DNA from 2 places in the Sporosarcina sp. P1 genome. Region 1 is predicted to be linked to the other one. Evidence: riboswitches for the same ligand, from Rfam matches in the RefSeq annotation. Region 1 holds a riboswitch; the other holds the start of a gene.
What was found. Region 1 has a riboswitch for cobalamin ahead of CSV73_RS03610 (ribonucleotide reductase N-terminal alpha domain-containing protein). Riboswitches for the same ligand answer to the same signal wherever they lie in the genome.
Positions count from the first base shown of each region.

Region 2: another riboswitch for cobalamin. It lies ahead of CSV73_RS06435 (ribonucleoside-diphosphate reductase subunit alpha); the one in region 1 lies ahead of CSV73_RS03610 (ribonucleotide reductase N-terminal alpha domain-containing protein).

Region 1 is NZ_PDYS01000002.1:138,732-154,213, reverse strand. It holds gene CSV73_RS03615 (CdaR family transcriptional regulator) at 1-763, opposite strand, end outside; gene CSV73_RS03610 (ribonucleotide reductase N-terminal alpha domain-containing protein) at 839-2,113, opposite strand; cobalamin riboswitch at 2,287-2,463, opposite strand; gene CSV73_RS16425 (hypothetical protein) at 2,630-2,800, opposite strand; gene mdh (malate dehydrogenase) at 3,172-4,125, opposite strand; gene CSV73_RS03600 (BMC domain-containing protein) at 4,186-4,527, opposite strand; gene CSV73_RS03595 (EutN/CcmL family microcompartment protein) at 4,502-4,807, opposite strand; gene pduL (phosphate propanoyltransferase) at 4,824-5,696, opposite strand; gene CSV73_RS03585 (BMC domain-containing protein) at 5,730-6,014, opposite strand; gene CSV73_RS03580 (aldehyde dehydrogenase family protein) at 6,038-7,507, opposite strand; gene eutL (ethanolamine utilization microcompartment protein EutL) at 7,581-8,225, opposite strand; gene eutC (ethanolamine ammonia-lyase subunit EutC) at 8,242-9,237, opposite strand; gene CSV73_RS03565 (ethanolamine ammonia-lyase subunit EutB) at 9,245-10,609, opposite strand; gene CSV73_RS03560 (ethanolamine ammonia-lyase reactivating factor EutA) at 10,624-12,069, opposite strand; gene CSV73_RS03555 (EutP/PduV family microcompartment system protein) at 12,233-12,730, opposite strand; gene eutS (ethanolamine utilization microcompartment protein EutS) at 12,743-13,084, opposite strand; gene eutH (ethanolamine utilization protein EutH) at 13,107-14,375, opposite strand; gene CSV73_RS03540 (ANTAR domain-containing response regulator) at 14,536-15,105, opposite strand; gene CSV73_RS03535 (sensor histidine kinase) at 15,098-15,482, opposite strand, start outside.
Region 2 is NZ_PDYS01000004.1:57,983-73,464, forward strand. It holds gene CSV73_RS16440 (hypothetical protein) at 1-29, shown strand, start outside; gene CSV73_RS06425 (ribonucleotide-diphosphate reductase subunit beta) at 390-1,427, opposite strand; gene CSV73_RS06430 (flavodoxin) at 1,406-1,843, opposite strand; gene CSV73_RS06435 (ribonucleoside-diphosphate reductase subunit alpha) at 1,831-4,053, opposite strand; cobalamin riboswitch at 4,213-4,388, opposite strand; gene CSV73_RS06440 (alanine/glycine:cation symporter family protein) at 4,877-6,298, opposite strand; gene CSV73_RS06445 (glycerate kinase) at 6,374-7,492, opposite strand; gene CSV73_RS06450 (hypothetical protein) at 7,944-8,369, opposite strand; gene CSV73_RS06455 (DUF2243 domain-containing protein) at 8,688-9,191, shown strand; gene CSV73_RS06460 (cytochrome c oxidase assembly protein) at 9,181-10,017, shown strand; gene CSV73_RS06465 (PaaI family thioesterase) at 10,047-10,466, opposite strand; gene CSV73_RS06470 (YnfA family protein) at 10,507-10,833, opposite strand; gene CSV73_RS06475 (hypothetical protein) at 10,964-11,545, opposite strand; gene CSV73_RS06480 (YfiT family bacillithiol transferase) at 11,664-12,173, opposite strand; gene CSV73_RS06485 (MerR family transcriptional regulator) at 12,323-13,057, shown strand; gene CSV73_RS06490 (GlsB/YeaQ/YmgE family stress response membrane protein) at 13,131-13,385, opposite strand; gene CSV73_RS06495 (DegV family protein) at 13,948-14,793, shown strand; gene CSV73_RS06500 (serine/threonine protein kinase) at 14,875-15,482, opposite strand, start outside.

The sequences.
Region 1 (15,482 bases):
CTGCCTGCGCGAATGATTTAGCTAATTCGAAATACCGTGTGGATGCACCTATACCTGCGACGACTTGTACTTTCTTGCGCCGTTTTATATGAAGCAACAGGAATTCTAATTCATTTTTTACTGTTTGTTGATTCATTTCAGGTAATAATAGTAAGATTTTATTTTGCGCCCAGCGAATCATCTTCATAGAAGGGTGGATATTTTGAATCGATGCGAATGTCTCCATTTCCTCGATCGTGAACTGTTCCAGTAAATCCAGCACTTCCAATACCACCACTTGACGGTAAAGAGTGACGTCGATTCCGAGCAGTGTCCCCCGTTCCATAAATCGTTCATCTTTCTTTGATCCTGTCAGCCAGTCAAAGACGAAGAACTCCACATCACGTACTTTTTCATCCTTCTGCTTTCTTTTCAGGGAGTCCTGGATGAACAGTTCCGCTACGCGTAAGATCAGCTGAGCCTGCGGATGAATCTCGTCTGGATCACCCGTCACACCAAGTACAGCGATCGGTTCGCCTCCAATGATGATTGGCAAGACGATACCCCTACGAACCCCCTGCAGATGCTGCGCTTCCTCATCCCCCATACGGAGCATCGTTTTCTGACGCATACTCAACAGTGCTCCTTCATGGAACTGGTTGATTCGATCGGGTTCTGTACTCGATTGAATGAAGCCTCTTCGATCCGTTAAAATGACTTGCTGCTTAATCAGATTCGATAATTCCGTTACCATTTCATGTCCTAATGTATCAAATTGAAACACCTGTCTCACCTCAAATGGAAACCGTTTGTAATACTTAGTTTACGTCACTTTAGATTCCACTACAATAGAGGAGATTCAGATAAGTCGGACTTCCGGTACTCCACCGCCCCATGCCTTTATGAGCAGCTGTAACAGTTCTGCAGTTTCAATGGTTGGAGATTTCTCTAACATGATAGATCCGCCTTGATCGGTATGGCGCTGTTCTGCAGTGACTCGGTCGATCATCGCGGTTTGCTGTTGACTCGTCGCTTGGTTTATCGACTGATGCGTGACTGCGGCTGCTTTGCGCAAAGGGATTTGCATCCCGCTTTGATACGATGCCACCTCCAAGTAGCGGTTTATTTCTTCCGCTACTTCTTCAATAAATAGGAGGGCCTTCTCTGAATGCAAACCAATTTTCTGGTCAGCTATAGCGGTTTCCCAACCTGCCACTTCAACTCGTAAAGTATGTCCCCATATGCTCTCAATGCCGTTTAGTAAACGCACAAGTATGGTACAAGTACGGGCCAACTCCGTTTCCTGCATTACGTTCGGCAATTGAATATATGAGGACAATGCAGCTTTTTCCTGTCTTTTTTCATTGTGAAAATGTACAACAATTCCTTCACTTCCAAGCAGCTGTTTCATCAAACCAATGGCAGAAACTTTTTTATACGCAATAGAGGAACCGTCAGCAGCATCGGGAAACCATTCACTGTTGGAGTTGCCATGCGAACAACTCAAAGCGCGCTCTGTTTGTTCAGCTTCAAATAAACTCCAAGAGCCGCACGCTTTTACTTGTTCCATAAAATAATCGGGTATACGTATATGCTTTTCTTTTACTTTGCTCGATAAAAATGATGCGATTCTACTGTCAGCAATATCCATGGTATATTGCTCTACTCTCGTCTTTCGCCGATAGAATGTCTTACCGAAGAACGACATCACTTCAGCTGGTAAAGTCACATAGCCATGACTCAGTAGCCAATATGCTTCCTGTACTTTTTGTAGGCGCTGGATAGTTTCATGCTGCATGGCGGCCATTGCTATGAGCATAATCCTCTCTTGAGGCAGTCCTATCGGTTTGTCATAATAATCCGATGTTACAAATTCATTCATATATTGTTGCAACAGTGCAGGAGGTATCAATCGATCGCGTTCAGCTACAATCTGTAAGCCAAGCCATTTGATTTCGCTTGCTGAATAGTCATAGATCCATTGACCATATAATCCATCCTGTAACAGTTTCCTGACTACTTGATGAAATCCTGAATACACAGGTCTTCCACGCTGTTGTTCTACTTGTTTATACAATAACTGCAACAGTTCACGTTCATGTATACATTCCTTCTTCTGTTCAAATACTCTCATGTCACGGTCTCCTTTCGTAAACAACAAAAAACAATCATTCCGCCTCTTCGGCAAGATGATTGCAATAGTTGTGAATGAGGAAACAAATTCAGGCATCTTTAAAATACTCCATACAAAAATGCATAGATGCAGATACCTTTTTTGCTTCCACTCCTCAACCCCCGAAGAAAGTGTCGCTTTGACGATACGTGGCAGGTCTCCTGGCTTCACTTCATCCTTCCGCTAATGCCTTCCCATGTCTCCATAGTGGCTAATTTTAGCGGTCGTCCGTGTGTACAGTTGCGGGGACAGCTCCGGTTTACGGATTCCCTTTTACACCTTGATAGGTACCAGCGTATCGTGCAAACTCATATATTTGATTGATTTCATTTTATCATGGATAACATAGAGGGTGGTAGCGTTTGTTTTTATTAAGGAAGTCCACATAAACAAATAGGGTGCCTATGCACTAAACTACTGTGAAAACATCCACAATCGTTTTTTGCTAGGCACCCTGTATCGAGTTTTCTTCATTACTTACATGAGTTGTTGTTCGCATAGACAGCCGCAATCCGCCAATCCTTGAACGTATGCCTCTTGCCATGTGATCCCATGGATGAAACCATTCTCCGAGTAACCTGTGATCAAATAGAATGTTTCGTTCTGCTCTGGTAGTGATGAATTGTTCTGATAGTCGTTGTTCTTCATAAGAATTACCTCCTGGATTTTATATTTTTCATAGTATATGCCTTATCGGGGAATAAAAGAACATTTTTTCGCTCTTATTGATAAAAGGCTATTTGATAGCGCTTACATTTTAGAAGCGAAGGAAATAAGTTCTTTATATATTTCCGAGTAAGTTTACTAAAGGCATATTTTATATTTCAGTGAATTCTGTTTATTGTATCATTCAAATAAATAAAAGTAAATATAAAAGTTATCATTTCGAATGAAGTTTTACGTTTTTTTGAAGAGAACCTATGACTTCTGTATCATTCCATTATAAAACACGGTCTGTAAAATTCTTTCCATACAAAAAATCTCCCTAAGTCCTCTTTACGACTTAGAGAGATCAGTAGTTATAAGGACATTTGCTTTTCGCAAATGTCGATGACTGCTCTGACAGAGTCAGCTGACTGATCAAGTGCTGTTTGTTCTTCCTTTGTTAACGGAAGTTCAATCACACTTTCGATACCATTGCCCCCGAGAACAGTGGGTACGCCTAAGTAAATATTTTGATATCCATATTCACCCTCTAAATAAGCGATGGACGGCAAAATTCGTTTCTTATCTTTAATAATTGCCTCAGCCATCTCTACTAAAGCCGCAGCGGGTGCGTAATAAGCGCTACCATTACCTAGTAGTGAGACAATTTCACCGCCGCCTTTTCGAGTACGCTCCACAATGGCTTCTAGCCGTTCATTCGATATGATTTTATCCAACGGAATGCCGCCGGCGTAAGAGTAACGCACAAGTGGCACCATATCATCTCCGTGTCCGCCAAGTACAAAGCCCGAAATATCCTCTACAGAAATATTCAATTCTTCGGAAATGAACGTATTGAAACGTGCAGTATCAAGCACACCTGATTGTCCAATTACACGATTTTTAGGAAATCCAGTTGTTTTATAACATACATATGTCATCGCATCTACCGGATTACTTAAAATCAGCACGGTGCTGTCTGGGGCATGACGCTTCACTTGCTCGGAAACGGAACGCATAATCTTCGCATTGGTTGCAACTAAATCATCGCGACTCATACCTGGTTTACGCGCAACACCCGCAGTAATGATAACCATTGCTGCACCTTCAATATCCTCGTAATTAGATGTACCTGTAATGCGAGAATTAAATTGTTGTACAGGACTCGTTTGAAGAAGATCTAGTGCTTTACCTTTGGTTGGATTAGAGAGATCCGGTATATCGACTAATACGATGTCACCTAGTTCTCTCTGCGCTGCCATCAATGCTACGGTTGAACCGGTATGACCAGCTCCAATGACTGCAATTTTATGTCGTTTGAAAGCCATGGAAACCACTCCTTTCTATAGATTTCACTATGAGTAATACGCTTATAGCACATGTATGCCTCAGTCTTTCTTCGGCGCCTTCTTCACTTCTGCCAGTTTCTTTACTTGTGGAATTTCTGAAGTAGTCGGCACTAGGGGTTTCACCATGCCATATACTGAATCATCGGGACGCGGTATTACATGCGCGCCTAGTAATTCACCTACACGCGCTGCTGCGTCGCGACCTGCATCAACAGCTGCCTGAACTGCTCCAACGTCACCTTGAACGATGACCGTAACGATTCCGCCATCCACCATCTCCTGTGATACTAACTCTACATTGGATGCTTTCACCATGGCGTCCGCCGCTTCAATCGATCCAATCAATCCTTTTGTCTCAATCATTCCGATCGCTTGACTCATGTATATCACCTCTTTTCACTTCTGTTGAATCGATAATACCAATAATGACCGCGTCGATTGGGATCGGGTTTTCTTTCGGTAAAATAAAGCGTGAAGAACCGCCACTCGTAATGAGTACTTCATCACCAACCCCTGCTCCAATCCGATCTGCCGCGACCATATGCGACTGTATACTATTGCCGTGTGCATCAATCGGCTGGACGATTAACAGCTTAAGTCCTGATAATCCATCCTCTTTACGGGTTGCCCATACATTACCAATCACTCTACCCATTCGCATGCGTAATCACCTTTTTCTACTTTCTACTAGATATCGTTTTACCGAGTTCACGTGCTGTATCTCTTGCTAGTGCCGTCACAATTGTGCCTTTATTAATAACAATTTCCTTTTCTGAAATCTCGGACACGTCTTCAGCCGACAAAAGCTTTTTTGTGAATTCAAATGTCACTGGAGCATTTACTGGAGTAGTCGTCGTCACCGTTTTCATCATCGTTTGTACAGGTACCGTTTCTTTTGCGTCATCCGATTTCACTAGACGACCAATCGACCCCTGTGAAATGAAACCTGCATTTGCTTCATCGGTATCAATATGCATTTCAAGACGATATCGCTCATTCACTCGAATGCGTACATTGCGGAATGAAATAGATCTCATTCCGTCCGCTTCCACTGTGACATATTCCCCGTCTTCCACGCCAAAGCGCGTAGCATCAGTGGGCGCCATATGGATATGTGCCTGTGCAATAATAAGACCTTGGTTTATATGCACACTACCTTTTGGTCCAATTAATGTAATCGGTGCTGATCCTTCAATATTGCCGGATTCCCGAAGTGGGGGCTTGACGCCGAGCTTCATAGCATCCGTAAAGCTGACCTCAACTTGGGTCGCTTTTCGGACAGGCCCTAAAATACGCACACGTTCAATGCTGCTTTTAGGTCCTGCAATCATCACCGTTTCATTGGCGGCGAATTGGCCCGGCTGTGAAAGCTCGGACCGCTGTGTCAATTCATACCCTGTGCCAAACAATACTTCCACATGTTCAGGCTGTAAATGTACGTGACGGGCGGAAACTGCAATAGGAACCGCTCGTTCCGGCAATTGAACGGGAGCTTTCCCTAATTGTCCAAGAATTTCTCCGACAATTTGTTCAATCAATTGCTGATTCATTTAGTTCACGCCTTTCTACTATGTCAGCAGTGATTATTCGCTTTTTGGTAACATCATTTCTAGTTCATTATGTGGTCTTGGAATTACGTGAACAGAAAGCAATTCACCTACACGTTGTGCTGAAGCAGCACCTGCGTCTGTTGCCGCTTTTACTGCGCCTACATCACCGCGTACCATAACTGTTACGATTCCGCCGCCAACATGTACTTTACCTACTAAGTTTACGCTTGCTGCTTTCACCATTGCGTCTGCTGCCTCGATTGCACCGATTAATCCTTTAGTTTCTACCATTCCTAATGCTGTACCTTCTCTGTTCATAATTGTTTCCTCCTAATAGTGTTTTATTTTGTAAGTTGTTTAACGATTTCACTAACTAAGTTCTGTACTAATGCTGGATCGATGTTGTTGTTTGTTGTGGCTGATACATTGTTCATCACACTAGATACGAGCTGGTCATTGGAACTCTCTACAGGCTCTGAGTGCTTCGGCAGTTGTACTTCCTTCGTGCCATATGCCATCCGCTTAATGTTCAACAAGTGCTTAGCTGTGACATTGTCTGATGTAATATTACCGCCAAATGTTCCGCACCCTAATGTGAATGATGGCATTAAACCTGTCGTACCACCAACTGCTCCAATAGAAGACATGGTATTGACCAAAATACGGGATACTGGCATTTCCATAGCGAATTCACGAGCTACTGCATCGATTTCGGTATGTAGTGCCAAGCTATGTCCACGCCCGCCAAGATTTAGCAAGTCGAGGCACACTTCTTTCGAGTGCTTCACACCATCCACGACATACATAGCGAAAATCGGTGATAATTTCTCCAATGAAAACGGTACGTCTTTACCAACTTTCGTTTCCATCCCAACAATCAAGCGCGTGCCTTCAGGTAAAGAAATGCCTGCCATTTTCGCGATGAACTGTGGGCTCTTACCGACCACTTTCGGATTCACCTTACCGGGTACCGGTGAGATGATACCTTCCATAATCTTTTTCTCATCATCCGATAAAATATACGCGCCGTTTTTCTTCAACTCACGCGTAACGAGATCCACGACGTGCTTATCGACAACAATGGCTTGCTCGGTTGCACAAATCGTACCGTAGTCAAATGATTTGCTGTCCACAATGTCTTTTACTGCTTTTTCAATCTTTGCGGAACGTTCGATATACACTGGCACATTCCCAGGGCCTACACCGTAAGCCGGCTTACCGGAGCTATATGCCGCTTTGACGAGCGCACTACCGCCTGTTGCAATGATTAGATTAACATCTTTATGCGACATTAATTGCTGTGTAGCTTCCATCGAAGCCAACGTGAGACATTGAATCAAACCTTCCGGTGCACCCGCTGCAACAGCTGCTGCATCACATACTTTTAATGCTTCGTGTGTGCATTCCACTGCGTAAGGGTGAGGGCTAACTACAATGGAATTTCGTGTCTTCAATGAAATCAACGTTTTGAAGAACGCTGTCGATGTTGGGTTGGTTGTCGGGATAATAGCGGCAACTACACCAAACGGAGCAGCGATTTCCAAGACTTTATTCATATGGTCTTCTTTGATGACACCGACTGTTTTCATATCTTTAATACTTTCATATACGTCTCGGGAGCCCACTTCGTTCTTAATTTTCTTATGAGCTGCTACCCCCATACCTGTTTCTTCTACTGCTAGTTGCGCGAGGCGACCGGATTGTTCAAAGGCAGCATCCGCTACGGCTTTGACAATCTTGTCGACTTGTTGCTGAGAATAGCCCATAAATTTCTCTTGTGCTTCTTTTGCAGTTTGGACGGCTGTACGCATTTGTTGCAAAGCTAATAAATCATTATCCACTAATTGGACCAAATTTAACCACTCCTTTCTACATGCTTATCTATCAGTAACTTAACGGATCATCTGCCATCTTCTGTATCGCTTCCCGGAATGCGTCGGCTGCAGCATTGCAAGAAGATTGACTGCCTGTCAACAGGCCACCGCCGAAGTTTGTTTCGGAGGGAGGTGCATAGAGTACACAAAGTGTAACGTCAGCTGCTTTTAAAGCAGCGTCCAAACCGATAACAGCTTCAACAGGCGGTGCAATCAAGTATGCCAATGACTGTCCATCGGATACATTGGCCATGTCAGCCAAATAACTCCCACAACTGGAGATGGTATGCGCATATAACGTATGATTCGGGTTACCGTTGATCGCTTCAAAATACGCTTCGTGCTCTATCGTTATACGAATTGAATCAAGGCCGCTTTTCACTTCTTCCGGTGACGAACCTGCAATGATTCCAATAAACTCTCCCGATAACGGGCCAGAAGAATGAGCTGAACCCGCGTAAAAGCTTTTTGCGTAGACCACTTCCACATCACTATGCTTCGTTGCTGCATCAATTGCTGTATAGCCGACGTCGTCAATTGTCGTCGTTACTATCCCAAGGCTTCGCTGGTTAGACTTCAATCGAAACTTCTCAGCAAGTTCCGGACTGACATTTGATATGACTTGCATCGACAATATATCTGCATAGATTTTCATTTGCCCTCCCCCTTCCTTATCCTTCCTTTTGAACAAGCGATACACCGCTCGCTTCATACTTTAAGATTTTCTGAATAATCGTCCCGAGGAATGCACCCGCCTCGACAGGAGGGATTCCTCCTTTATGGATATTCGAGATGACCATACGATCTGCTTCAATCGTGCCATGTCGAGGTTTGTAGCACATATAAGCACTTAGCGACTCTGCAGAAACAAGACCTGGACGTTCACCGATCAGCATGATGACAACATCAGGTTGCAACAGCTCTCCGATATCATCCATTACGGCAACTCGTCCCTTATCGACATAAAATGTTGTTCCCATATCAATATTCAAGTTGTTAAGTGATTGTTGTAATGACAAGTAGACGTCTTCCAAGTTTTCTTCTATCGCTTTCGCACTCAGTCCGTTTGACGCTACGATTTGTACGACGGGTGATTTCTTACAACGCTCCTGAATTAAAGATCTTGCTTCGTCTGAAAGCTTTCTACCAAGATCCGGGCGTCGAATGTATTCTTCTTTATCTGCCACTTTGGATTGCACTTGGAACAAACCTAGCTGTTCAAGCAAGTTATCCGGTACTTCACCGTAGACTGCGTCAACCGCTGCTGCATGATCCAGTCGGAACTGTAGCCACGTTTTTGTTTTCGGACGTGAGCCTGCGCGCCCAACTCCTACGCGCGCTGGTGTTTTCTTACGATATTCTGCCAGCTTATCTTCTTCAGAAGCTGTTTGTGGTTTTGATTTCGGGTTACCATACGCTGTCGTCGGCTTGGGTTTTACAGTAGAAATATTTCGCTTCGGCTCTTTCGTCGTACTATGGAATGTCACTGCGCCACTAGGCGAATTCCCCACAGTTTCCACTTCCAAATGTCCGATCGGTTGCTGTGAAAATAGTTCTATTTTCTGTTCATTCGTTGACGGTTGTATTTTTTGACTGCTATTTGCGGCCTCCAGTTTTTCCACAACCATTTTTGTGATTTGCTGAATTAATTCTTCATTCAAGTCCATCCACCTCCTATCGATTGAAGAGCGTGAGATCTCCGGCATGTTTGCTCAGCATGCCATTTTCATAAATCCCCATCTTTTCAAGCCATTTCAAGTATTCAGGTGCTGGTGTTTTGCCCATCGTCTGAAGAACAGTCGCCACGTCATGGAAGCTCATGGACTGGTAATTCAACATAACGTCATCACCCATTGGTGCTGCGATGATGAAGTTCACACCTGCCGCTGATAATAAGATACTTAAATCCTCAATGTCATTTTGATCTGCTTTAATATGGTTCGTATAGCAAATATCTACACCCATCGGAAGACCATGAAGCTTGCCCATGAAGTGATCTTCAAGGCCAGCACGGATTACTTGCTTGCTGTTGTACAAGTATTCTGGTCCAATAAATCCGACGACTGTGTTAACGATGTACGGATCATAATGTCGTGCAAATCCGTAGTTACGTGCTTCCATAGTTACTTGATCTACGCCGTAATGCGCTTCAGCCGATAATTCAGATCCTTGTCCTGTTTCAAAATACAACGTTTGAGGACCTGTACCCGTGCCCATTTTCAGTGATAGATCTTTCGCTTCTGCAATTAATTCCGCCGAAATACCAAATGAACGGTGAGCTTTTTCTGTTCCCGCGATACTTTGGAAAATCATATCGGCAGGTGCCCCCTGTTCGATTGCTTTCATCTGTGTCGTAACATGTGCGAGTACGCAGTTTTGCGTCGGAATTTCCCATTCATCAATGAAATCTTTCGTTGCATTCAACACACGCTTTACACTTTCCACAGAATCATCTACTGGATTGATTCCAATTACCGCATCACCGATACCGTAAGACAAGCCTTCTTTTAACGAAGTGATGATTCCATCAATATTGTCTGTCGGATGATTCGGTTGCAGACGGGAAGACAATGTACCTTTTTGACCGATTGTAATATTACATGTTGATAAGATTTCAATTTTATTAGCCGCGTGCACTAAGTCGAGATTAGACATTAGCTTTGTGACGGCTGCGATGACTTCCGAAGTCAATCCACGGCTGAGACGCTTTAATTCGCGGTCGCCTACTTCATTACTCAAAATGTATTCACGCAGCTCTGCGATGCTCCAGTTCTGGATTTCACCATAGACCTTCTCGTTAATATCATTTTCAATAATTAGTGAGACTTCATCACTTTCAATTGGAATCAGTGGATTGTTACGGATATCGCTTACAAGCAACTCACTGACGACTGTTTTGGCAGCGATTCGTTCTTGCACGGTTTCCGCCGCAATTCCTGCGAGACGATCTCCAGATTTCTCTTCATTCGCTTTTGCTAGCACTTCTTTTAGGTCATGGAACACATATCGTTCGCCGCCTAATGTAGTGGATAAATTCACGTACAAGACCTCCTTTACGTTGTATGGAAAGTTAAGGTTTTCACGACGACCGGCACGACGCCTGAAGTGAGCGCATTGCCGATATCGATGTAATCGCCTGTTTCCACATTGATTTGATCTATACAAATAATACTTTGTTTCACGTGTAACGCTGCCAGTGTTTGGCCAATCACTTTGGCATGATCTGATTGAATGACCAATATAATCGGTTGTTCAGGTCGCGGCCTCTCGTTCATGATCTGAACAATTGCACTGGCCAGTTTCTGCACATCGCGAAATCCGAGATAGGGAAGATTGGATAGATAAAGTGCGAAGTTTTGCCCTTCTTTTGCTGAGTCGTATAAAGTAACTGCCTGCTGAACCGCATCTTCGAACTGGGATAATCCTGTCTCAAGATTTTCTTCAAAGTCGTATTGATAAATAGGGATGTTCTTTAATGGCAACTCATGTGGTGCAACCTGTATGGTAGCCCCGCTAATTTCAGTAGTCTGTGTTCCAGCTCCCAACACAGTAGCCCTCACAGTTTCCACTGGCTCCTGCCAAGTAAAGTGTTGCAACGATGTATTTTGTAGCAGCGCTTCCGCGAGTTGAATTCCCATATCATCGTACTTCGCTTCTTGGACTTCTTCAGTAGTGTGATGATACATACATTCGGATATACCACCTGAAAAGACGATCGTATCGACCGGCTGCAGCCAGTTCGGTTCATGACCGAGCAGCAGCACTTGATCTTGAGCATGAACTTCTTTTTTCAAAATACGTGCCATCGCTTCTGCCATATAAGTCGTTACAAAAGTTACTGCTGATGCATTTTGTGGATCTCCAACTTGTAACGTATAGCCTTGGTCTTGCAATAACCGTTCGACAGGCGGTGAAATTGTACGGACTTTTCCGTGTTCAAATTCGATCAAGCGACCGCCAATATGCATCGTACATGTGCCAAGCAGTTGCTTGTCTTGGAACACTGCAATATTTGCCGTTCCGCCGCCAATGTCTATATTGGCGATTACTTGCCCACTTTTTCCAGACAATTCATAGCTGCCTGATCCTTTTGCTGCAATGATGCCTTCTAAGTCAGGGCCTGCCGTTGCTACGAGGAAATCACCTGCTTCTTCAGATAAAAGATGCAACATTTCACTGGCATTTCGCTTGGTAGCGGTTTCACCGGTAATAATAACAGCTCCTGTTTCGATCTGAGAAGGCTGAATTTCGGCTTTTTCATATTCTCTGCGTATAATCTCTTGGACACCTGCTACATCAATCGTCACTGCATCTTGTAATGGCGTTCGGAATACCGGACTTTTATAAAGTATTTCTTTGTCTGTAATTTCTATTCTTGGCACATGTGTTGCGCCCGCCACATTACGTAGGGAAAATCGACTGATAATCAGTTTCGTCGTGCTTGTGCCAATATCAATTCCTGCACTAATAATGGTTTCGTGCTTATTGAAATTGCTCACGCCCACACTCCTTTCTGATTACTTATTGTCCTCCACTTTTGATATAAAAAAGACGCCTTTACAAACCCATGGATTTTCCCACGGGATGTAAAGGCGCCTTTGCCGTTTTTATTCACTTGTATGAAATTTACTATATCAAATTCCTACTTACCTGTAAAGAATATTAGCCGAGAAAGATCAAGTGCTGGTCAGCTTTTGACTCTGCGTAATGTCGCATCGCTTGAAGGTCGTTAAGCTTTGTCAATTCCTTAAGATGTTCGATGCCCATGCCCGTTTTAGAAGAAACCATAACGATAGGCCCTTCGTTCATGACAGTCTTTAACATGCCAAGTGAACGATCTATATCCGCATCCGGAAGGTCGCATTTGGTGATCACTCCAATGGGTAGTTTCGGGATGCCCATGCTGAAACCTGGCGGGAAAATAAGCTTCTCACTCGTTGCGTCTTGCAAATACAATACGTGCGTTACTTCAAGCGCGGTAGCCATAATATTTTTGTAGAACATTGGATTTTCTGTGTACTCGCCCGGAGTATCAACAATCCAATCATAATAACTGAGCGTTTGCGTTTTGAAAGCTTCTACTTCTCGGCCCAATAAGGCATTTGTCAATGTAGACTTTCCCGCCCGTACCGCACCGATCAGCATCGCCTTGTTTCGCATCGTCCTCACTCCTTATGATTTTGTAATTTCAGCTGGCGTATACTTTAACTTCTCCGATAAAAAGCGATTTATCTCTAGCATAGCCATCTCTACTTCCGAAACACTACCTACAACGACAAGACTACCGGTAAATCGATCGAGGAATCCAATGCGAACATTCGCTGCTTTCGTAGCCAAGTCACCTGCAATAATTACCGTTTCACTCGGTGTGCAAGTGAGGATACCTAAGGCACCGGCCTCTTGGATGCCTAACTTCTGAAACATATCAGGATCGGGATTAGCAATCAAATGACTGAGTGTAATCTGTTTTCCTGGAACAAATTCCTGTATAAATCTTTTCTTTTCTTCGCTCATTATACACACACCCTATATAGTTTTATACTTTAGTAGCAGAAGCTTCTGGTTCAATGTTTTCAGTATCGTACTCACCTTTTTTAATAATTCCAGCTTCACGATCTTGCTTCTCTAGCTTTAATGCTGTTGGTACAGATAGCTTGTACGCAATAATAATTGCAATGATTCCTGCACTTAATTTACCTAGTATAACCGGTAAAATAATATTTGGCTGGAAATTCGCTGTGAACGATAAATGATCGCCCAACAAGAATGCAGCACAGACCGCGAACGCGATATTAATAACTTTATCTTTTGGCCTCATATAACGAACCAATGAGAACATCGCTAAGATATTTGCGACGGTTGCAAGTAGACCAGCGCTACCTTCAGGTGAAAGCCCAATTTTCTTCCCCGCAGATTCTAAAGGTCTTCCCATATACTTCCGAATCAAATAAATCATTGGGAATGCACCCGCTAGCATGATACCAATGTACCCCGCCGTTTCAAGTGCACGGAACTGGTCTGCTTTATCTGCCATAATGGGATCGAAGCCCCAAACACCAAAGATTTTAGTGAAAATGCCTGTAAATATTTCAACAATAGAGAACACTAACACTAGTTTAATAGCAGCGTCCATCACGCGGCCAAAAATCATAAACCCGTTAATCATCATACGCGGGAAGAACTTCAGTCCGACTGCAATCAACACAACAAATATTAATAATGGCAATAAATTTATAAAGATCTGTAAATAACTAATTGCAAACTCATAATTGGATGTAGCAGTCGTGCTAATTACATCACGCACATCAGTGTTAAATAACACTACTAAAACAGATGCGATAAAAGCACCTATTGGAATCGTTAATACACCTGACATGATACCAAGCGCCATATATTTATGGTCACGCTTATCTAGCATCGCAAGTCCCATTGGAATAGAGAATACAATGGTTGCACCAGACATAAAACCGACGATTAACGCCATAATCCATCCTTCATTTGTTACTTTCAAAGCTTCTGCTAACTGATATCCGCCCATATCTGAAGCCAAAATCGTCGTTGCTGCAATAGCTGGATCTGCTCCTATTGAGTTAAAAATGGGACCGATAAATTTACTGATGAACCACGTTAAGTATGGTATGGACGCCATAATTCCCGCCGCAGGAACGAAGATATGTCCTACTGCGTGTAATCCAGACATGAATTCCTTACCTAATCCTTCTTCCGGATTTTTGATTGAAGCAAATGCCCCTGCAACTGCACAGGCCATGATGATATACACAATCACCGTGCCGATCATTTCCATCTGAGTTTCCCCCTCTTACTGTCATATTGTGTAGTCTTTTACTTAATCCTAGTCTAAAAAACACCGCCCTCTTATCACTATTCGAGTGTTATTCGCGAAAAAAGAAGACAAAAAGACGCTTAAAGAATGTATCTCTTTAAGCGTCTTTGCTTAGATCTATTTACTTGTGCGAATCAATAATTTCCATGGCAAGTGACTCCATTGTCATTTGCCGAGACATACTCGTATCACGCATTCTTTTAAAAGCTTGTTGCTCGGTTAATTGCTCCATGTTCATCAGAATACCTTTTGCCCGCTCTATGACTTTTCGCTTTTCCACTTCTTGCTTAGCCTGCTGAACATCTTTCTTCAGCCGTTTTGCTTTGTCTGATTGGTGAAGAGCTACTTCGATTGCCGGTATTAAATTGGATTCAGATATAGGTTTGACCAAATAGCCAACTATATTGTCTTGTTGTGCTTTTTCTACGAATTCCTTTTGGCTGTACGCGGTGATAATGAGAATAGGTATATCCAGTTGTTCTCCAATGATCCGGCTCGCTTTCAGACCGTTCATCTTCGGCATTTTGATATCCATCAAAATCAAATCCGGTTTATGCAAGAAGGCTAGCTCGATCGCCCTGTCCCCATCGCCTGCTTCCCCAACTACTTCATAGCCATGGTCTTGCAAGGTCATTTTCAGGTCCATGCGAATGATGGATTCGTCTTCCGCAATCAAGATTCGTTTACTCATCAAAAATTTCCACCTCCGCACCCACTGGAAAATTAACTACTGCATGAGTTCCGATCTCCCGGGGCACATATAGAAACTCACCATTCAAGTCATTGGTAACCAAATTGTGAATGATTTCCGTACCAAGAGATGTTTGCGGATTCTTCATTCCAACGCCGTTGTCGGACACATGAATCTCTACAAAATCATTTTCCACGGTAAATTCCACATCAATAATCCCCTCTTCTTTGCCTTGAAATGCATGTTTTAAAGAGTTTTGTATAAGCTCATTGACGATAAGCGCGATTGAAACCGCTTTCTTAGAGGTTGTTACTATTTTATTGTTATTCGGCTCAATAATCAAGTCTACTTTCAAATTATATTCATTCAGCACCATA
Region 2 (15,482 bases), on a different contig from region 1:
CACATAGAGCGGATAGCGTGAAAGTATGAGCGCTTGGCCATATATATGAGCGTCTCCTCTCTCAAGATGGATTAGGCTAGTCGCCGCGATGGACATTGAGCGGTTAAGCGAGTGCATAGAGCGGATACTGAGTCACGTAGAGCGGGTAAACGGATGGATAGAGCGGATGCCGGGTCGCATAGAGCGGATAAACGGATGGATAGAGCGGATGCCGAGTCACATAGAGCGGGTAGCGTGAAAGTATGAGCGCTTGGCCATGCATATATATGAGTGTTATCTCTTAGAGAAAATGAAACTAGACGATCGTAAGCGCAGAGCATCGATCAACGGCGCCCCCTTCCACGAAAAAAAGAGGAACCCATAACGGATTCCCCTTCCACTCTTACTTATTACAAATCATCAAAGCCGTTCAAATCACTAGTCTTCACGTACTGACGGCTAGTTTGTTCGAAGAAGTCCGTTTTCGTGTCGTCGAAGTTATCAACGTACGCGCGGATCCACTTCATTGGATTCTCTGTGAACTCTGGATAGATTTCGCTCAAGCCGAGCATGCGCAACATTTTGTTCGCGCGATACTTCACGTAGCCTTCCATCTCTTCTAGCTCCAGGCCATCGATTCCTGCTAATACATAGCGGCTCCAGATGACTTCTTGCTCGACGGAGTGGCGGAATTGGTCATAGATCCATTCCGTGAATTCGTCTGTGTTATACTCTGGATTTTCGGCCAAAGCTGCTCGGAAGATATCGCTGATCGCTTTACCGTGCTGCAGTTCGTCACGGTTGATGTACGAAATCATCGTGGATGTGCCAACCATTTTTTGATGGCGCGCTAAGTTATAGAAAAATGCGAAGCCACTGTAGAAGAATAGACCTTCTAATAATGTCGTATACACCATCGCTTTTAGAACTGTTTCGATTGTCGGGTTCTCCGCAAATTCATTGTAGACATCTACAATTCGTTCATTTCGCTTCATTAATACTTCGTCAGTGCGCCCCATTTCAAAGGCTTCCATTTGCTTGTCTAAGTTCGTGACAGATGAAAGTACATACGCGTAGCTATGGTTATGCTCACTTTCCTGGTCGGCAATAGTCGCGAGAATCGACTTGACGGAAGGATCCGTTGTGAAGTCTGCGATTTTCATTGCGATGACAGTTTGTGGACCGTCAAGTGTCGCCAGTAGGCCGATAATTTTTAGGAATGCGGATTGTTCTTCTTGTGTCAGGCTTGAGAACTGCTTGACATCTTGCGTCATGTCGACTTCATTTGCTGTCCAGAAAAGTGAACGGATTCGCTGACGTAATGTATAGAAATGAGGGTGCGCGATGTCGTTCCAGTTTAGGATGCCGCTTGCTTCGCCACCGAAAATAGCTGTCGCCTTATTCGGGTTTGCAGGATTCAGTACTTTTACTCTTGTAAGTGTCGCCAATGTTCGAGCACTCCTTTCGTCCAATTCGTAACCGTTTGTTCTTGTATACCACGCGGACTTTGTTCGATCTTCAGTGGGTCAAAAGGTGAATGATAGAATTTTGCTAGCTTGTCTGCGGCTTTGCAAAATAGATCGTCGCCGCCAAACTGCGTATCCCCTGTGCCAAAGACATAGACGAGCTCGGGTTTGTAACCGACGTCCGCCACGAAGTCTTTTACTTCATCGGGCGTTGCACCTTTTTCCCATGTGAATGAACCGATGCAGAGCGCGTCGTATTCTTTAACGTTTGGAATGACACCGATGCCGATACGATAGGTATCGACTTCGACGCCTTCACTTTGTAAACTTTCCGTAATCAATTCCGCTACTTCCTGTGTGTTGCCACTCCAGGATGCATAGGCGATTAAGAATGACACCACTCGCACTCCTCAATCTCCGCTGCAGTTGAACGCATATAGTACGTGGTTTTCATGCCGGATTTCCATGCCTGCAAGTGCAAATCCAAAATAACAGATGCGCGGATGGAGTTCGGTACATAAATATTGAATGAAATTGACTGATCGATGTGTTGCTGACGCGCGGCGTTTTGCTTGATAGACCAGCGCTGATCGACGATGTAAGCAGAACGACGGTAAATGTCATACGTATTATGATCTAGATCCGGTGCAATAACCGGTAATTTATAGTCTTTCTTCTCTTCATGGTAGAACGGTTTGAATACTGGGTCGATTGACGCTGTTGAACCTGCGATAACCGAAGTTGAACTGTTTGGTGCGACTGCCATCAAGTAGCCGTTCCGCATACCGTTCATTGCCACATCCATGCGCAGTTCACGCCATTTATTCGAATCGTATTCGCGTTGCTCGAAGTATTCGCCCGTTTGCCAATCCGAACCATCGAACAATGGATATGCGCCTTTTTCTTTCGATAATTCCATTGAAGCTTTAATTGTCAAATACGCGATATTTTCATACAGCTCGTCTGCGAAATTCACCGCTTCATCCGATTCCCACTGAATATTTTTCAATGCGAGTAAATGGTGCCAGCCAAATGTGCCAAGTCCAATTCCACGGTAGCGCGCATTTGTGCGTTGTGCTTGTACAACTGGGATTTGGTTCTGATCAATGACGTTATCGAGCATACGCACTTGAATGCGGATCAAACGGTCTAGCACGTCTGCTGTAACCGCTCTTCCAAGGTTAATCGATGACAGGTTACATACAACGAAATCGCCTGGCTTCGTGCGTGTGACGACCATATCGTCTTCTAGTGTTACGGATTCATGTGTAGATGCTGACATATTTTGAAGTATTTCTGAGCACAAATTACTAGAATAAATCATGCCTTCATGCTTATTCGGGTTCATACGGTTTACTTCATCACGGTAGAACATGAATGGCGTTCCTGTCTCGAGCTGGCTACGTAGGATACGCTTCATGATTTCAATCGCTGAAACCGTCTCTCTGGATAAATCTTCATTGCGGACACATTCTTCATACTTCTCGCGGAATGTTCCTTTCCCTTTTGTTTCGTCATAGAAGTCTTCTAATGAATAGCCCATTTTCGTACGGACTTCATGTGGATCGAATAAATGCCAGTCTTCGCGGGACTCGACTTTCTCCATGAATAAGTCCGGCAAGCAAACGCCTGTGAAAATGTCATGTGCGCGCAAACGGTCATCACCGTTATTGAGCTTGAGATCAAGGAATGTGAAGATGTCTTGATGCCATACGTCAAGATAAACGGCTACAGCCCCTTGACGTTGACCGAGTTGGTCGACACTGACTGCTGTATTGTTCAGCTGTTTGATCCATGGGAGAACACCGCTTGATGCCCCTTCGAAGCCACGAATCGATGCACCGCGAGAACGAACTTTCCCCATATAGACACCGATTCCGCCGCCGAATTTCGACAAGTTCGCGATATCAGTGTTGCTGTTGTAGATCCCTTGTAAGGAATCATCCACTGTATCGATAAAGCAACTTGATAGCTGTCCGTGCATCTTGCCTGCATTCGATAATGTAGGTGTCGCAACGGTCATGTACAAGTTGCTCATCGCCCAATATGCTTCGCCGACTTTATGAATGCGGTCTACTGTTTCATCTTGCATTAACGTCATGGCGATGATTAACCAGCGCTCTTGTGGAAGCTCCACTGATTGTTTCTTAAAGTTTACGGTGACGTAACGGTCTACCAATGTTTTCAATCCGATATATGTGAATAAAAGGTCACGAGAAGGATCGAGTAGCTTGCCGATTTCCTGAAGCTCGTCTTGGCTGTATTTCTCTGTCAGAACAGGTGTATATAAACCTTGTTCCACCAAGCGTTCTACATTTTTCGCAAAATCGGTATACACATCCGCTCCACGCAATGCTTTTTGCTTTGCATAGACGTCGAATAAATAAATACGCGCAGCTACAAACGTCCAATACGTGGTCGCTTCATCAATACGGCTTAAAGACTCTAGCACCATCGCATTCGTCCACTCAGTTGCCGAGCTTGCCGGGTGACGCTCCTGGAATTTTTCGCTCGCTTCGATCAACGGTTCGATTTGTTTCTTGCCGAATTCCTCTTGTAAGTTTTCCATCAATAGATTAAGTCCCACAGCTTCTTGAATAATAGCCATTATATCCGCTCCCTTTAGTTAATTAGTTCGGTTATATACTAAATAAAAAAACTCCCAATAAAATCGGGAGTCGTCAATTGACGCTTAGTAGATAGCGGAAAGTTTTAGGCAGACTGAAAAAAGACTGCTTTGTGCTTTCACTCTCCAACCCCGAAGAATGTTTTGCTGAGATGACTGGCAGGTCTACTGGCTGGCACATCGCTCTTCCATCTTTCCTTCCCGCCGAAGCAGTGGTTTTACAAGATAGTCGTCCGTGCCCTCAGTTGCGGGGGCAGCTCCGTTCGTGGCGGATTCCCTTTTAAACGTGGTGGGTACCAATTCATCTAATTGCTGTTACACACTATATATAGTGTATTGATTCATATATAACCCTAACATGTTGTGTTCAAACATGCAAAACAAAAATCGAACCGATGTTCAGAATCCTTCTTCTGAACTACGATTCGACTTTTGTTATTCAGTATTTTATAGTATATCAAACTTTTTACTTCTTGACTAAATTGTTTGTGTGAACGTTTTAATTAGATAGTGAAATTAGTGAGGAGAAGGGATTTCCGCTACAGCAGGGGGACGCTTTCCGAAGGGCGTGGCCTGAGCCAAGCGAACAGCGAAGGGTTCGCTTTGCCGTATTTCTGTGTACTTTGCAGAAATTAAGGCACCTGGCCAGGGTCTCAGACTCACGCTGATCCTCCCGGAGTCGCCAACTGCTTACGCTACAATCCTACTTTCTAACGTAGACCACCTAGAAAATTCACTGTATTTATTAGTTCCAATTCAAAGTCTTAAGATCAAAATATAAAAAGCCCAATATTATCTATCAATATCACAAACGATCTTCTGCTCTTTCAGCTGTTTCTTCCCAACACTCTGCGCCTTTTAAATCAGGGATGCTAGCTGCTTTGAAGACGGGGTTCCTGCCCGCCTTTCGTTGTTTGGTGAAGTCGTCGAGTACTTTGAAGGCAATTTTGCCCAGGAGTAGTATAACGACTAAGTTAATGATGGCCATTAGTCCCATGAATAAGTCGGCCATGTCCCAGACGACTTGTACTTTTGCAACGGCTCCGAAGTAGACCATAGCGAGTACGAGAACTTGGTAGATTCGTTTCCACAAGACGTTAGCGTTGATAAATTCGATGTTCGTTTCGCCATAGTAGTAGTTACCGATGATGGAACTGAAGGCGAAGAACATGATCGCTACGGCGATGAAGTATGGTGCCCATGCGCCTACGTGTACTTCCATGGATGCTTGCGTCAATAAGATACCGTTTGTTTCGCCTGATTGGTACAAGCCGCCAAGTAAGATAATGAAGGCAGTTGCTGAACAGATGATGATGGTATCGAAAAATACGCCTAATGATTGTACGAGTCCTTGTTTTGCTGGGTGCGATACGTTCGCTGTAGCTGCTGCGTTTGGCACACTACCCATACCTGCTTCATTGGAGAACAGACCTCGGCGTACACCTTGCATCATAGCCATACCGATTCCGCCACCCATGATTTCTTTAATACCGAATGCGTGCTCGAAAATTAATGCAATCATCGCTGGAACTTCTGTAATGTTCAATATCACAATATACAATGCTACGATAATATAAAATGTTGCCATTATAGGTACGATAGTCTGCGTTACTTTAACAATACGCTGCACACCACCAAAGACAATTACTGCCGTCAGAGCAATGAGTCCAACTCCTACAGCCCAATGTGGAATGCCGAATACGTCTGTGAACGATTGACTGATTGTGTTCGATTGCACTGCGTTAAAGATGAATCCGAAACACATCGTCAGTAAAATCGCAAAGACAATACCAAGTTTCCGCCAGCCTAACGCTTTTTGCATATAATACGCCGGCCCTCCGCGGAAAGTATCGCCGTCTTTCACTTTATACACTTGCGCCAATGTACTTTCAATGAATGCAGTCGCCATACCGATTATAGCGATAACCCACATCCAGAATACCGCGCCGGGCCCACCGATTCCGATCGCAAGGGCTACCCCTGCTACGTTACCTGTCCCTACACGTGACGCGGCACTAATTGTAAATGCTTGGAATGGCGATACCCCGTCGTTGCTATCCTTCTTCTCAACAATCAGACGGAACATCTCACCAAATAAGCGTACTTGTACAAATTTCGTGCGAATTGAGAAATATAAACCTGTTGCCAATAAAAGTCCGATTAAAACATATGTCCAAATGAAATTATTCGCCGGCCCTACAAGCCAGTTGATTGCATCTTGAAACATCTGACCACCTCCTCGTGTATTCTATACCCTACCCGCCTACTTGCTATGCATCACATAATAAAAAACTATTTTCTACTATCTACTTTGCATGACTATCGACGTTTTGTTTTCCAATAACTCTGCCGCATTTGCCATCAATTCGGTCAACGACTTCTTTCCATCATCCAATGAATGCAATTCGGTGAACCACACAAGAAGCTCTTGACGCGCTGCTTCTTCAATCGCTCCTGAAATGACAATAACCGGAACATCCTCTACCTTCGCAAGCTTCGCAATCCCCATTAATGCCTTGCCTGCAAGCGTCTGCCGATCCGTCTTACCTTCCCCTGTTACAATGAAATCTGCTGAAGATAGATGCTTTTCGAAATCCATCGCTTCGAGCATGACATCAATTCCACTTTCAAGACGCGCTCCACAATAGGCAATTAATGCACCCGCACTTCCCCCAGCCGCTCCGGCACCGCGTAACGCATGCAATCGCACGCCCATCTGCTTTTCCGTCTCGTCCGCCAAATGTCGTAACCCTTCATCCAGACGCAGAATCATCTCTGCATCCGCTCCTTTTTGCGGACCGAAAACAAACGACGCGCCTTGCTCACCGACAAACGGATTGTCCACATCAGATGCAATGCGAATGTCCGTCTCCAGCAAACGTTTATCCAGTTGCGAGGTATCGATTTCATTGATTAACGTAAGCGTAGCCCCATTCATCCGCAATAGCTGTCCATCAGAGAGGAAACGAACGCCTAGCGCTTCAAGCAAACCCGTTCCCCCATCATTCGTCGCACTCCCGCCAAGTCCAATGATCATTTTCCTGTAACCCATATCCAGCGCATGACGAATTAACTGCCCCGTGCCAAATGTTGACGCTTTCATTGGATCGAGTTCATGCTCCTCAAGCAACAGGAAACCGGACGCCTGTGCCATTTCAATGACCGCTGTCTCACCGTCACCAAGCATACCAAAGCATGCATCTACTGTGCGACCAAGCGGATCTTGCACAGATACGGTTCGCAACGTCCCGCCAGTTGACGCGACAAGGACAGCAAGCGTTCCCTCGCCACCATCCGCGACTGGTAAACGGACTACTTCTGCATGCGGATATACCTTCTTCACGCCACTATACATAGCGTCGGCCGCTTGATCTGCCTGTAAGCTGCCCTTAAATGCATCAGGGGCAATGACAATTTTCACAGCTCACACTCCCTTTATTCGTATTCTAGCAGATTATGCAGGAAAAGTTACCATAAATTATTGGATAGCTACTATATTTTTATACTATAGACTTTCCGCTGCCTGTGGTGGATGTGGATCCGATCATACTTTAGTGGAGTGCGCTCTATGAGGACGTTCATCCGCTCTATCAGCACGCGTTTCCGCTCATGGGCAACCGGAGAAGCCGAGCATACTTCTGCGGGAAGCGCTCTATGAGGACGTCTATCCGCTCTATCAGAATACGTTTCCGCTCATAGTCAACGGGCATCCGATCATACTTCTGCGGAGAACGCTCTATGAGTCTGTTTATCCGCTCTATCGGGGCGCGTTTCCGATCATAGGCAACCGGCATCCGATCATACTTCTGCGGAGAGCGCTCTATGAGTCTGTCTACCCGCTCTATCAGGACACGTTTCCGCTCATAGGCAACCTAAGTCCGATCATACTTCTGCGGAGAACGCTCTATGAGGCTGGCCAGCCGCCCTATCGGAACACATTTCCGCTCATAGTCAACGGGCATCCGATCATACTTCTGAGGAGAACGCTCTATGAGGCTGTCTACCCGCTCTATCGGGACACGTTTTGGCTCATAGTCAACGGAGATCCGATAGTACTTCTGTGGAAAGCGCTCTATGAGGACGTCTATCCGCTCTATCGGAATACGTTTCCGCTCATAGACAACGGGCATCCGAGCATACTTCTGCGGGAAGCGCTCTATGAGGACGTTCAGCCGCTCTATCGGGACACATTTCCGCTCATAGTCAACGAGTATCCGATCATACTGCTGCGGGAAGCGCTCTATGAGGCCGTTCATCCGCTCTATCGGGACACATTTCCGCTCATAGTCAACCGGCATCCGAGCATACTTCTGCGGAGAGCGCTCTATCAGTCTGTCTATCCGCTCTATCGGGACACGTTTCCGATCATAGGCAACCTAAGTCCGATCATACTTCTAAGGAGAACGCTCTATGAGTCTGTCTATCCGCTCTATAAGGACACGTTTTGGCTCATAGTCAACGGAGATCCGATCATACTTCTTCGAAAAGCGCTCTATGAGGACGTCTACCCGCTCTATAAGCCCCCAGTTCATCCCCCGTCTAACATCCACACAACAGGTTTTAAATGCCGCACCCTCAGGGAACACTACATACATAAGGAAGGGAGCGGGTGAAATATGGCTGAGTTACAAGTGAAAAACTGGACGAATCGAAAAAGTTATCAGAAGAGAAATCTATGGGCCGGCATATTATTCGGCCTTGGGTTTGTGGCGTTTTTGGATGAGACACTGTTCCATCAATTGCTGCATTGGCACAAGTTTTATGATAAATCTACCGTGGCGGTTGGCTTGGTGTCGGATGGTTTGTTTCATGCGTTCAGCTGGTTTGCGACGGTGGGCGGTTTGTATTTGGTAGCGGATTTGCGCAGAAGAAATGCGTTATGGCATAAGATGTTCTGGGGTGGCAAGTTACTCGGGGGCGGAGCGTTTCAATTATATGATGGAACTATTCAACACAAGGTCATGCGCATTCATCAGATTCGTTATAACGTGGACATTGTTCCGTATGATATCATTTGGAACGGTTCTGCGATTTTGATGATTGTGATCGGTCTGTTGCTCATCAAGTCCGCGCAACGGGATGCCCGCTCGGCGGAAAGGCTGATGCTTCATGCCACATGATTCATATATCAGTGTAACCGATTGGCTATTTGGGATTTCTGCGGTTCTCGCCATCCTATTATATGGAGTCGCTGTCTTTCATTCCAATCGGCAAAGACGTTTGCGAAAATGGCCACGGAGACGGATCGTGTTGTGGGTAGCGGGTGTAGTAGCCTCAGCAAGTGCTGTCGTCGGACCGCTTGCCGACCTGTCACATGATTCTTTCACATGGCATATGTTGGGCCATCTCTTGCTCGGCATGCTCGGCCCCCTTCTGTTGGCGCTCGCTGCTCCCATGACGTTATTGCTGCGGACACTACCCGTTCGGCAGGCACGTAAAGTAACCTACTTGCTAAAAAGCCGACTCGCAGGGTTCTATACACATCCCGTCACTGCATCCATTCTGAACATCGGCGGACTGTGGCTGTTATATACGACGGGTTTGTTTGCGGCCATGCACCACCATCTTTGGCTGCATATCTTGATCCATGTGCACGTGTTCGTTGCGGGATATTTATTTACCATTTCTCTTTTATACATCGATCCTGTATCTCACCGCTATAGTTACCGCTACCGCACTGTAGTCTTTATTGTGGCTCTTGCGGGACACGGAATTCTATCAAAATTCCTATATGCCTATCCGCCTGCCGGTGTACCTGTTGAAGAAGCGCGTGTAGGAGCTATGCTTATGTATTACGGAGGCGATGCGGTGGATCTTGTGTTGATCATTCTATTGTTTAGAAGCTGGTATCACTCAGCGAAACGGCAACAGACCAACATTCCATCCACTTCAGATGTTCATGTGTATAAGAGTGAAACGACACAAAACGCACCTGCCAACTACTAGGTGCGTTTTGTCTTCGGTTAGGCATTTCATTATTCGGCTATAGCTGTCATAATGGTCCCTTGGGCTGCGGCACACATCTTCTCTTCTCCATCTTTGACGGAAAAAACATCACAACGGCATACGGCTTGCCGCTTGCCTGCTGAAATAACTGTCGCCCGGGCAATTAACTTTTCACCAACAGCGGGCCGTATATAGTTGATTTTGTATTCTGCCGTCAATACGTTAGGGCCCAGAACGGAGCCGCCTACAAAGGTCAATGCGTTATCAGCTGCATAACCAATGACCCCACCGTGCACAAAGCCATGTTGCTGCAATACATGTTCCGTGATGGGAACTTCCAGAACGACTTCACCTGGTTTAAACTCCATCAATTCAGTACCTAACAGTTTGCTGAAAGACTGGGCTTCTAGTGCTTGCTTTCCGATATGGAACATTTCATTTTGCGTCATATTCTTGTCCTCCCCTTATAAAATGTTATCCTTCATTTGATTATGATCTCGGTGCAAACAATATGACAGACACACCAATCAGGCAAATACCCGCCCCTATGAAATCGTACAAATCAGGGGTTTTTTTATCAATTCCCCATCCCCATAATACAGATAGAAAAACGAACACTCCTCCATACGCTGCATACACTCTGCCAAAAGACGGGAATGTCTGGAATGTGACCACCACGCCATATACAATTAATGCAATGCCGCCGAATAAGCCAAACATCGCAGATTTACCTTCGCGCAGCCATTGCCAAATCAAATACCCTCCGCCAATTTCGGCCAAGCCGGCTAGGAGAAATATCACTACAACTTTCACCATCAGTAAACCTCCATTTAATCACTTCGGATAATCCAGCGTGGACTTTTCATCTATTGATAGTCGCATAACTTGTAAACACCCACTGGTTCACGTGCACAAGACCATTTCTTGAAAACTAGTACTAACCATATTATAATTCAGACAACTCAAAACACAAAAACCAGTTCAACGGTGTCAATTCGATTATACATGTGACCACAATAGAAAGAACTATTACGATAGAAAGTTGTTTAGGTGTTTGATAGAATATCACGCACAACATAATGTACATGATGAGTTCTGCCAAATAATTCACATCCACATAAAACAACCCGATTCCAAGTGAGAGACTCAACATCAATCCCATAGGCAACGCAGGTAAAATATAAGCTGAACTTCTGCCATGTTTCGCATACCAGACAATCATTGCAAGAAATGGCGTGAAAACTGCTACAAAGCCCCAATACTTCATATCATTCGTCGAATATACGCCAAATAAATAGGCTGAATACAGATAATAGCCGGTCAGCATTCCCAGAAAGAATAGCAACGTATGAATCGCTGCACGCATAGCCGTTTTACTGTATGCCGCAATACACGTCGCGATCAATACCCAAATCCCCATTCGAGTGAAGACATCTCCAAAGAAAGGGACAGAGTCCAAAAGCTTCGTCAGCAGGCCAAATAGAATACTGGCCACTAGCCAAGATACCAGCACTACTATTCTAGTCATTTTCATCTCTCTCACATCCATAACCTTCTGTTTTCCATGCACTTCGTATCTTATAACTATTGAGGAAAAATGTAAAAAGACTTACCGAAGTTCGATAAGCCGTTCACTACATCTTCCATTATTTCGCCAAAGCGATCTCAATATGTGCTAAATGATGCGCTTCATGCCAAGCCAACTTCGCGATCTTTTTCGCTACTGTAATCTCTCCGTTTATTTGATGAATAAATGTTCGTTGCAGTTGCTCTTCTGTCAGACTATTGCCTAACGCGACAATACGCTCATTGATCCCTTCGAGCATCTTAATGGAAGGCTCCACCGATAGCTCGGTGTCAGGGAGTACAGCCCACTTCTCTTGATCGAAAGCAGGTGCTGTTGGATGGTCGTCTGTTAACGCAAGCTTTAATCGCTGATACATAGTCAACTGCGAGTCTGTAATATGATGCACCAATTGACGAACTGTCCACGCACCTTCGCGATACGTATTAGTTAGTTCTTCGTCATTCAATGAATCTACAGTTCCCCTCAATCGAGTTGTATAGCTTTCAATTTCTAGTAACCACTTTCGAATATCTTCCAACGTCACTTGTTCAGGAACGTGTAAGTCTCCGATCGGAAATCGATGATCCATTACGAAACCCCCTCTTCATTACCTCATTATCCCATAAATTATCTGATTACTCTATGATTTTCTCAGCACTACTTTTTAAAAACTCTACTACATGTATTGACCCTCACGTTACGTCACACTTTATACTACATAATAAGGAGGTGCTGATAATGAAAATGAAGGTAAAGCAAGTCGCGGAATTAGTCGGTATTAGCGTGCGCACACTTCATCACTACGATGAAATCGGATTGCTGACACCCGAGGAAACCACAGACACGGGTTATCGCTATTACTCCGAACAGAATCTCGAGACGTTGCAGCAAATACTTTTTTTCAAAGAACTGGACTTTCCTCTGAAAGAAATCAAGGAAATTCTCAGCGATCCGTCATTTGACCGCCAGCAAGCTCTTCAGCTGCATCGAAAACTATTGCTTGAGAAACGCGACCGGATCGATCAAATGATTGCGACCATCGATAAAACTACACACTATCTAAAAGGAGAGATCGACATGTCGAATGAAGAGAAGTTTAAAGGATTTAATTTCAGTCAAAACCCATATGAAGAAGAAGCACGGAAATTATGGGGAGCAAAGGCGATCGAACAATCAAACACCGCATTCAAAAATACAGCCGTCGGAGAAAAGATGAATGACATCTACCGGAAATTGGCACAGCTCAAAAACACACCGCCTGAATCCACTGAAGCACAAACAGCTATTACAGAATGGTATGAGTTTTTGAATACGCATACTGGTCATCACTACACATTGGAAGCGTTCAAAGGGTTAGGGCATATGTATATAGCAGACGAACGCTTCACGACGAATATCGATCAATTTGGTGCAGGTTTGGCACAATTCATGTGCGAAGCGATGATCATTTTTGCAGATACTCACAAAGAATAAACATCCTCTTGCACGACAGATTTCAATCAATAGAAAAAGGGCTCCCGCTCGACAAAGCGGGTAGCCCATCTAGTTACCGTCTTTTCCGCGTCGCTTTCAGAATGTAACTGACGACAATGACAAAAATCAACGCGCCTACGATAGTAGGGACGACATAATAGTCTCCTAAACGCGGGCCCCAGCTGCCTAATAAATTGCCGCCAATCCACGCACCTATAATTCCCGTAATCATATTCCCCACAATACCACCTGGAACACTTTTTCCAATGAGTAGACTAGCAAACCAACCAATCACACCGCCAATTATTAAATACAAAAGGATACTCATTTCACACGCCCCTTCAGCTATTTTAAGTGTATTTACTACTCAAATTGCGAACATAATGAAGTGATCGAGTTACATCTTATTAGTAATCTATTCCTTGTTACAGCATAGTATTCATCATAAAAATCCGTGTAGGCGCATGTATGCAAAAAGTACCGCTCATATGTTCCAATCGTCGTGGATGATATAATTTACTACAGTACTAGATATACGCAGTAGGAACTGGAGGTTATAAAAGTATGCGATCCTTTCATTTCAACGGCAGTCGAATAGTGAAAACGAGGATAGCGATCTTTTTGACAGCTATTGTTTTATAGATGAACCCGTTATTACCTTACAGATGGTAAATTACACTATCCACAAACCACGTCCATGGGATTCTTCGTTAATTCCTACACTTCGATTCATTCTCCTCTCTAAACATATGTTCAATTTATGACAGCAAACACATTAATTCGACAAGATATGACAATTATCACTAGGTCCTGGCTAATCCGTAGTGTAAGTTATGGATAGAAGTTCGCTAGTTCATATACGAAATTTGTAGTTTGAGGAGAAATTTATAATGAAGAAAATAGCTTGGATTACGGATACGGCAGCACAAGTAGATGAGGCTTTTATTCAACGACATCATGTATCTGTACTTCCTCTTGGCCTAGTGTTTGAAGATCGATGCTATAGGGAATCACTGGATCTTACAGAAGACGAGTTTTATGATAAATTACGCGCTGCAAAAGGTTCACCTAAAACCTCACAACCTACAATTGGTGAGATGACTACTTTATATGAAAAACTGCAGACAGAAGGATATGACTTTGCTATTGCCGTGCATTTATCCAGTGGACTTTCAGGTACATTTGAAAGCGCTCAATCCGCAGCAAAAATGACAGACTTCCCTGTGTACCCTATTGATTCGAAAATCGGTTCCTTTCCGATGGTCAAAATGATTGAGATGGGGAATGAACTGTTTGCAGAAGGTAAAGGACCAGAAGAAGTCGTGGAAGCCCTTACTGCGATGACTGCAAATTCTAAGTTATCGTTTATCCCAGGTAGTCTAGGCCAATTGCATAAAAGTGGTCGCGTTTCAGGAACACAAGCATTTTTAAGTAATTTGCTGAACATAAAAGTTCTCATTAGTTTTGAGAACGGAAAAGCCGTGATGACGGAAAAAGTACGGTCCATGAAGCGGGCAAAAAAACATGTTACTTCCCTACTCCGTTCCGATATGGAAAAAGGTTCTGTACCAGAAGTAGCGGTTATTCATTGTCATAATCCACAGGACGCTAACATATGGAAGAACGAGCTACTAAAAGAATTTCCGACATTACACGTTCAAGTCGTTTCACTTAGTGTTTGTGTGGCCGTGCATGCAGGCGAAGGAACGACGGGATTAAGCTGGGTCACCTATTGAATATATAAAGGGACCGAATCCATTGTGAATTCGGTCCCTTCTTTGTTTATAAAACACTAAAACTCGTAACGTGTGCATTCTTCATAACCGATACGATGGGATGAGTCCCTTTTTATACAAGTACGCTACACCATTCAAAAACGAGCTCGGGACTTTCTTCCAAAAGAAATGTTTTTGATAAAATTGGCGATGAGCTTTTTTCAAATCACTCCACTGCCTGCAATCTTTTTGCTGTCTATACCGCGCCACGTCGATCAGTCTGATTTGATCGTCAGGCGTGATCAATATATTTCGCAAATGAATGTCTGACGGATTCAACCCTGCGTCGGATGCTAACGATAAAGCATAGTCGATTTCTTTAATATGTGCGTCTGTAATCAGCCGCCCATTTGTCAGGCAATCAAAAAGCGTATCTCCTTCCACGTAATCCATCACTAAATAATTCGTGCCTGCTTCATAAATACGTGGAAAATAATGAATATCCTTGAGTACTAGATAAATCTCAGCCTCTTCCTTCGCAATGTAGACGAAATTTGGAAAGAAAACTTTAATCGCCTTGTTCGAGGATTGAATTCGAAATACAAACGCACTTCTCCCTGTTCCGATAAGCTGCAGAGATGGATGAAAGTCCATTAGACGATTCTTTTGATTCACGACGATCGATTCCACAAGTTCCTGATATATACTCA